DNA from 2 places in the Streptomyces sp. NPDC006335 genome. Region 1 is predicted to be linked to the other one. Evidence: riboswitches for the same ligand, from Rfam matches in the RefSeq annotation. Region 1 holds a riboswitch; the other holds the start of a gene.

Region 1 (3,400 bases):
GATGAACACTCGGTAATTTCTGTTACCGAAGGTAATGACCAGTCATATGGTCACCCGCCGGCGACCGCCGGGATGATGGAGACACCGGCCCCGTCGGGCGTAGCCGTCTCCAGCCCCTGCTCGAACCGCACATCGTCGTCGTTCACGTACACATTCACGAACCGCCGCAGCTTGCCCTGGTCGTCGAGAACGCGCGCCGCGATACCCGTGTGGTTCTTCTCCAGATCGGCGATGACCTCGGCGAGGGTCCCACCCTCGGCCTGCACCTCGGCCTGGCCGCCGGTGTAGGTGCGCAGGATGGTGGGGATACGGACGGAAACGCTCATGGTTCAAGACCTCCGGTCAGGTAAACGAACAACGACTACGCGAGGCCGGCCTCACGGAACGAATCGAGGTTGGGACGAATGGTCGCCGTCAGACCCGTACCCGCCACCGCGTCCAGCGTCTTCAGACCGTCCCCGGTGTTCAGCACGACGGTCGTCAGCGAGGGATCCAGCAGCCCGTTCTCGATCAGCTTCTTGGTGACACCCACGGTCACCCCACCGGCGGTCTCCGCGAAGATCCCCTCGGTCCGCGCCAGCAGCTTGATCGCGTCGACGACCTGCTCGTCGTTCACGTCCTCCACCGCGCCACCGGTACGCCGCGCGATGTCCAGCACGTACGGGCCGTCCGCCGGGTTGCCGATGGCCAGCGACTTGGCGATGGTGTTCGGCTTCTGGGGCCGGACCACGTCGTGGCCAGCCTTGTACGCCACCGACACCGGCGAGCACCCCTCCGCCTGCGCACCGAAGATCTTGTACGGCTTGTCCTCGACGAGCCCGAGCTTGATCAGCTCCTGGAGCCCCTTGTCGATCTTCGTGAGCTGCGAGCCGGAGGCGATCGGCACCACGAGCTGGTCGGGAAGCTTCCAGCCGAGCTGCTCGCAGATCTCGTACGCCAGGGTCTTGGACCCCTCCGCGTAGTACGGCCGCAGGTTGACGTTGACGAAGCCCCAGCCCTCGCCGGCCGGGTCGCCGATCAGCTCGGAGCAGAAGCGGTTCACGTCGTCGTAGTTGCCCTCGATGCCGACGAGCTCGCCGCCGTAGACCGCGGCCATGACGACCTTGCCCTGCTCCAGGTCGTGCGGGATGAACACGCAGGAGCGGAAGCCCGCCCGGGCCGCGGCGGCACCCACCGCGCCGGCCAGGTTGCCGGTGGAGGAGCAGGAGAGCGTGGTGAAGCCGAAGGCACGCGCGGCCTCCAGGGCCTGCGCGACGACGCGGTCCTTGAAGGAGTGCGTCGGGTTGCCGGAGTCGTCCTTGATGTACAGGCCGCCGGTCACGCCGAGCTCGCGGGCGAGGTTGTCGGCCTTGACGAGGTGGGTCCAGCCGGGGTTGATGTTGGGCTTGTCCGCCACGTCCGCGGGGACGGGCAGCAGCGGGGCGTAGCGCCAGATGTTCGCGGGTCCCGCCTCGATGCGCTTGCGGAGCTCCTCGGTTTCGTAGGCCGAGAAGTCGTACGCGATCTCGAGCGGGCCGAAACACTCCTCGCAGGCGAAGACCGGGCCGAGCGGGACTCGGTGGCCGCATTCGCGGCAGCTCAGTGCCGCGGCGGGACCCAGGTCGACGGAGTTCGTGGTGCTTGCAACAGTCTGCGCAGCCATGGAGGCGAGGCCCTTTCTCCTCATCTTCCTCACGACGCACTTCGCCGTGAGACGGATTTGGCACCTTCCCGAGTCGGGAGCCTCGCGGAGACGATCGTCAGTGATCGCTGCAAGAGCCGACTGGAGGGTTGCCGGGGCTTCATCGGGCCGTATCCCTCTGCCCCTCTGGATGAGCGGTATGAAGTTGTGAACGGCGGGCCACCCTGGACATGCGATGGTCATCCGCGTTGTTCAAGACTGTAACCGACGGCCGGGACAGTTGAGAGAGTCGTCCGAACGGCGAGATGGATCACCCGCAGATCACACGCAGAGGAGCCGCGCACTGTGCTGAACGAAGTCGAGCGCTGGCTGGCGACCCGTTCCTGGTCCGTGACCGATCGCCCGCTCCACCGGATCATGGCGGCGAAGCGGGCCACGGGCCGGACGGTCAGTGTCGTCCTGCCCGCACTCAACGAGGAGGAGACGGTCGGTGACATCGTCGCCGTGATCCGTCATGACCTCATGCAGCAGGTCCCGCTCGTCGACGAGATAGTCGTCGTCGACTCGGGATCGACCGACCGCACGTCGGAGGTCGCCGCGGCGGCCGGCGCGCGGGTCGTCCACCGCGACGACATCCTCCCGCGCATCCCGGCCGTGCCCGGCAAGGGCGAGGTCCTGTGGCGGTCCCTGCTGGTCACCACCGGGGACATCGTCTGCTTCATCGACGCCGACCTGAAGGAGTTCTCCTCGGACTTCGTCTCCGGCATCGTCGGCCCGCTGCTCACCGACCCCGAGGTCGACCTGGTCAAGGGCATGTACGACCGTCCCCTGGGCGGTGCCGCCGGACAGGGCGGCCGGGTCACCGAGCTGATGGCGCGCCCGCTGCTGAACATGCACTGGCCGCAGCTCGCCGGTTTCGTGCAGCCGCTGGGCGGCGAGTACGCGGCCCGGCGCTCCCTGCTGGAGCAGTTGCCGTTCCCCGTCGGCTACGGCGTGGAGCTCGGCATGCTGGTCGACGCCCTGCATCTGGTGGGCCTGGACGCGCTCGCCCAGGTCGACGTCGGGGTGCGCAAGCACCGCCACCAGGACGGGCAGGCCCTGGGCCGGATGTCCGCCGCGATCTACCGCACCGCCCAGCTCCGGCTGGCCCGCGGCCACCTGATCCGGCCCGCCCTGACCCAGTTCGAGCGCGGCCGGGAGGGCTTCGAGCCGCGTACGTACTCCGTGGACACGGAGGAGCGGCCGCCGATGACGGAGATCCCGGAGTACATGAAAAGAAGGGCGGCGTAGGAGCGCCCCTTCCGGAGCGCTCCCAAAGGGAACGTTTGAGCGGTTGGACACCGGGCTAGATGTCGAGGCATGGCTCCCTCGCACAACGCCCACGTACTGGTCGCGTCCAACAGAGGTCCGGTCTCCTACGAGGTCCAGGACGACGGTTCGCTGAAACCCAAACGGGGTGGCGGCGGGCTGGTCTCGGGTCTGTCGGCGATCGGGCCGGAGGCCGACGCGCTGTGGGTGTGCTCGGCGCTGTCCGACGGTGACCGCGAGGCGGTACGGCAGGGCGTCGGCGAGGACGGCGTCCGGATGCTCCCGATCCCGGCCGACGTGCACGCGGACGCGTACAACGGCATCGCCAACTCGGTCCTCTGGTTCGTCCACCACCTCCTCTACCAGACCCCGCTGGAGCCGTCCTTCGACGCGGAGTTCCGGCGGCAGTGGGCGTCGTACGAGACGTACAACCGTGCCTTCGCGGAGGCGCTCGCTCAGGAGGCGGCCGAG
Region 2 (3,400 bases), on a different contig from region 1:
GTGCTCCCCCTGCTTTCCGTACGGCTGCTGAGGGGGAGCGTATACGCGCGCCGGCCGCCGCTGTCTCAGACGGCCGGGACGCAGCGGCCGTCCTCGGTGCGGTACGTCCACTTCGCACCGTCCGCGACCAGCTCCTTCACGGCCTGCACGAACCGCTCCACGTGCTCGTCCGGGGTGCCCGCGCCGAAGCTCACCCGGATCGCGTTGAGGGACTTCTCGCCGGGCGCCGCCTCGGGGGCGCCGCACTCGCCCTGGGACTGCGGGTCGCTGCCGAGGAGGGTGCGGACGAGCGGGTGGGCGCAGAAGAGGCCGTCGCGGACGCCGATGCCGTACTCGGCGGAGAGGGCGGCGGCGAAGTGGGAGCTGTTCCAGCCCTCGACGACGAAGGAGATCACACCGACGCGGGGGGCGTCGTCGCCGAAGAGAGACAGCACGCGGACCTCGGGGACGTCGGCGAGTCCCTGGCGGACCTTCTCGATCAGGTGCTGCTCGCGGGCCACGAGGGTGTCGAAGCCGGCTTCGGTGAGCGCCTTGCAGGCCGACGCGATGGAGTAGGCGCCGATGACGTTGGGCGAGCCCGCCTCATGGCGCGCGGCGCTCTCGTGCCACTCCACGTCCACTCCCCCGTCCTCGCGCCGGGTGACCTTGCGGCTGGCGCCGCCGCCCGCGAGGTAGGGGTCGGCGGCCTTCAGCCAGTCGGCGCGGCCCGCCAGGACGCCGGAGCCGAAGGGGGCGTACAGCTTGTGGCCGGAGAAGGCGACCCAGTCGACGTCGAGGTCACGGACGCTCACCGGGTGGTGCGGGGCGAGCTGGGCGGCGTCGAGGACGATGCGGGCGCCGTGGGCGTGAGCGGCCGCCGCGAGCTCCCGTACGGGCCACAGCTCACCGGTGACGTTGGAGGCGCCGGTGACGCAGACCAGGGCCGGGCCGTAGGGGTCCCGGTCGGCGAGGGCCTTCTCCAGCGTCTCCACGGCCTGGCGCGGGGTGCGCGGGGCGTCGAGGTAGCTGACCCTGGCGTCCTTCCAGGGGAGCAGGCTCGCGTGGTGCTCGGTCTCGAAGACGAAGACCTGGCAGTCGGCGGGGAGGGCGGCGGCGAGGAGGTTGAGCGAGTCGGTGGTCGACCGGGTGAAGATCAGCTGGTCGTCGTCGCGGCAGTCGAGGAACTCCGTGACGGTCTTGCGGGCGTTCTCGAACAGGTCCGTCGACAGCTGGGAGAGGTAGCCGGCACCGCGGTGGACGCTGCCGTAGTAGGGCGCGTAGGCCGCCACGTCGTCCCAGACCCGCTGGAGGGCGGGGGCGCTGGCCGCGTAGTCGAGGGCCGCGTAGGTGACCTCGCCGCCGGTGACGAGCGGGACGGTGACATCCCGTCCCAGAACGGGCAGCTGGGCACAAATGGTCTGGACGGAGGCAGCGGTGGAGACAGACATGGGGGACTCCCGTGACAAGAGAAAGGTGAAAGATGAGATGGGTGCGCGGAGGCGGGGCTCGGCGGCCCTATCGCATTCGCTTGCTCACGGAGGACTCCCTCGAACGACCAGGACCCCTGGTTTCGAGAGGGGCCCGCGCTTGCCGTGAACCTCGCTGCTCACGGCCTGGTCTTCACCCGGGGCACCCCGCCACGGACGGAGGGTTGCCGGACAGTCGGCCGGGGCCTCATGACTGTCACTCATGACCTGGTACAGGAACGTACGTGAAGTGATCGTCGTCCCGCAACCCGAGTCCGGATCGCGGGACGACACCCTGGTGGCGGTTACGCGTTGCTGGCGGCCACCCAGCGTTCCAGCGTCCGCTTCGCCGCGCCCGAGTCGATCGACTCGGCGGCCTTGTCCATCCCGGCCCGCAACTGCTCGGCCAGCGTCCCCGTCCCCGGGTCCAGGGCCACCAGCGCGGCCGCGGAGTTCAGGAGTACGGCGTCGCGGACCGGGCCCTTCTCGCCGTCCAGCAGGTGGCGGGCGACCTCCGCGTTGTACGCCGGGTCACCGCCGCGCAGGGCCTCCACCGGCACGAGGTCGAGGCCGACGTCGCGGGGGTCGAAGCTCTCCTCGGTGACCTTGCCGTCGCGGACGATCCAGACGCGGGAGGTCGACGTGGTCGTCAGCTCGTCGAGGCCGTCGTCACCCCGGAAGACCAGGGAGGAGTTGCCGCGCTCGGCGAAGACGCCCGCGACGACCGGGGCCATGCGCGGGTCCGCGACGCCGACCGCCTGGGAGCGCACCCGGGCGGGGTTGGTCAGCGGGCCGAGGATGTTGAACACCGTGCGGATGCCCAACTGCCCTCGTGCGGCGCCCGCGTGACGCAGCGCCGGATGGAACTTGATCGCGAAGCAGAACGTGATCCCGGCCTCCTCGGCCACCTCGGCCACCCGCTGCGGGGTCAGCTCCAGGTTGACGCCGAGCTTCTCCAGGACGTCCGAGGCACCGGACGCGGAGGAGGCGGCCCGGTTGCCGTGCTTGACGACCGTGGCACCGGTGCCGGCCACGACGATCGCCGACATGGTGGAGATGTTGACTGTCTTGGCGCCGTCGCCGCCGGTGCCGACGATGTCCACCGTCCGCCCGGGGACCTCGATCACGTTGGCGTGCGCGTACATCGTCCGCACGAGCCCGTTGATCTCCTCGACGGTCTCGCCCTTGGCCCGGAGGGCGACCACGAAGCCGGCGATCTGCGCGTCGGTCGCCTCGCCCTGCATGATCCGGTCCATCGCCCACGCCGTCGCGTCGGCACTCTGATCGCGGCCGTACAGCAGGGCGTTCAGCACCTCGGGCCAGGAACGGCCCGCCGCGATGTCGCCTCCAGCGGGGGTCACAGCGCTCATGGGGCCGCTCCAGATGTCGTAGAAAACCGTGCCCACACCCTATCCAGCCCGGAGCACGACACAGGGCCCCGTCCGGTGTTCGGACGGAACGCCCCCACCGAACCCGCACCCCATGGCACGGCACGGCGAAGGGCCCGTCCGGTGTGTCGGACGGGCCCTTCTACCGCGCGTGGCGAGCGCAGCGACAAGCAGGGATCAGTGGTGGCCGTGGCCGCTCGTGATCTCCTTGTACTCCTCGACGGTCGGCTTGGGGATCTGGGACTCCTCGCCGTAGTACGCCTCGCTCAGCTTGGCGCGCAGCTTCTCGGATCCCTTGACCTTGCGCTCGACGCCGTTCTCGTCGACCGTGGGGCCGATCTGCGCCGGTGCGTACTGCTCGTGCGCCGTGAGCGTGTGGAGCTGCTCCTGGCTGAGCGGCTCGTGCACCTCGATGAACTCACCGTGCGGCAGGCGCTTGATGATGCCGGACTCGCGGCCGTGCAGCACCTTGTCCTTGTCGCGGCGCTGGAGGCCGAGGCAGATCCGCTTGGTGGCGATGAACGCCAGGACCGGGGCGACGAAGAACGCGACCCGCACGAACCACGT

What was found. A riboswitch is a leader RNA that binds a small molecule or an ion and turns the genes downstream of it on or off. The one in region 1 is predicted to bind S-adenosylmethionine.
Region 2: another riboswitch for S-adenosylmethionine. It lies ahead of ABZ098_RS02180 (aminotransferase class V-fold PLP-dependent enzyme); the one in region 1 lies ahead of thrC (threonine synthase).

The regions. Positions count from the first base shown of each region.
Region 1 covers NZ_JBEXQX010000016.1:43,312-46,711, forward strand. The annotation lists gene ABZ098_RS33865 (MoaD/ThiS family protein) at 51-326, opposite strand; gene thrC (threonine synthase) at 362-1,642, opposite strand; SAM riboswitch class I at 1,660-1,818, opposite strand; gene ABZ098_RS33875 (glucosyl-3-phosphoglycerate synthase) at 1,967-2,911, shown strand; gene ABZ098_RS33880 (trehalose-6-phosphate synthase) at 2,981-3,400, shown strand, end outside.
Region 2 covers NZ_JBEXQX010000001.1:467,366-470,765, forward strand. The annotation lists gene ABZ098_RS02180 (aminotransferase class V-fold PLP-dependent enzyme) at 66-1,427, opposite strand; SAM riboswitch class IV at 1,558-1,674, opposite strand; gene trpD (anthranilate phosphoribosyltransferase) at 1,751-2,815, opposite strand; gene ABZ098_RS02190 (cytochrome bc complex cytochrome b subunit) at 3,011-3,400, opposite strand, start outside.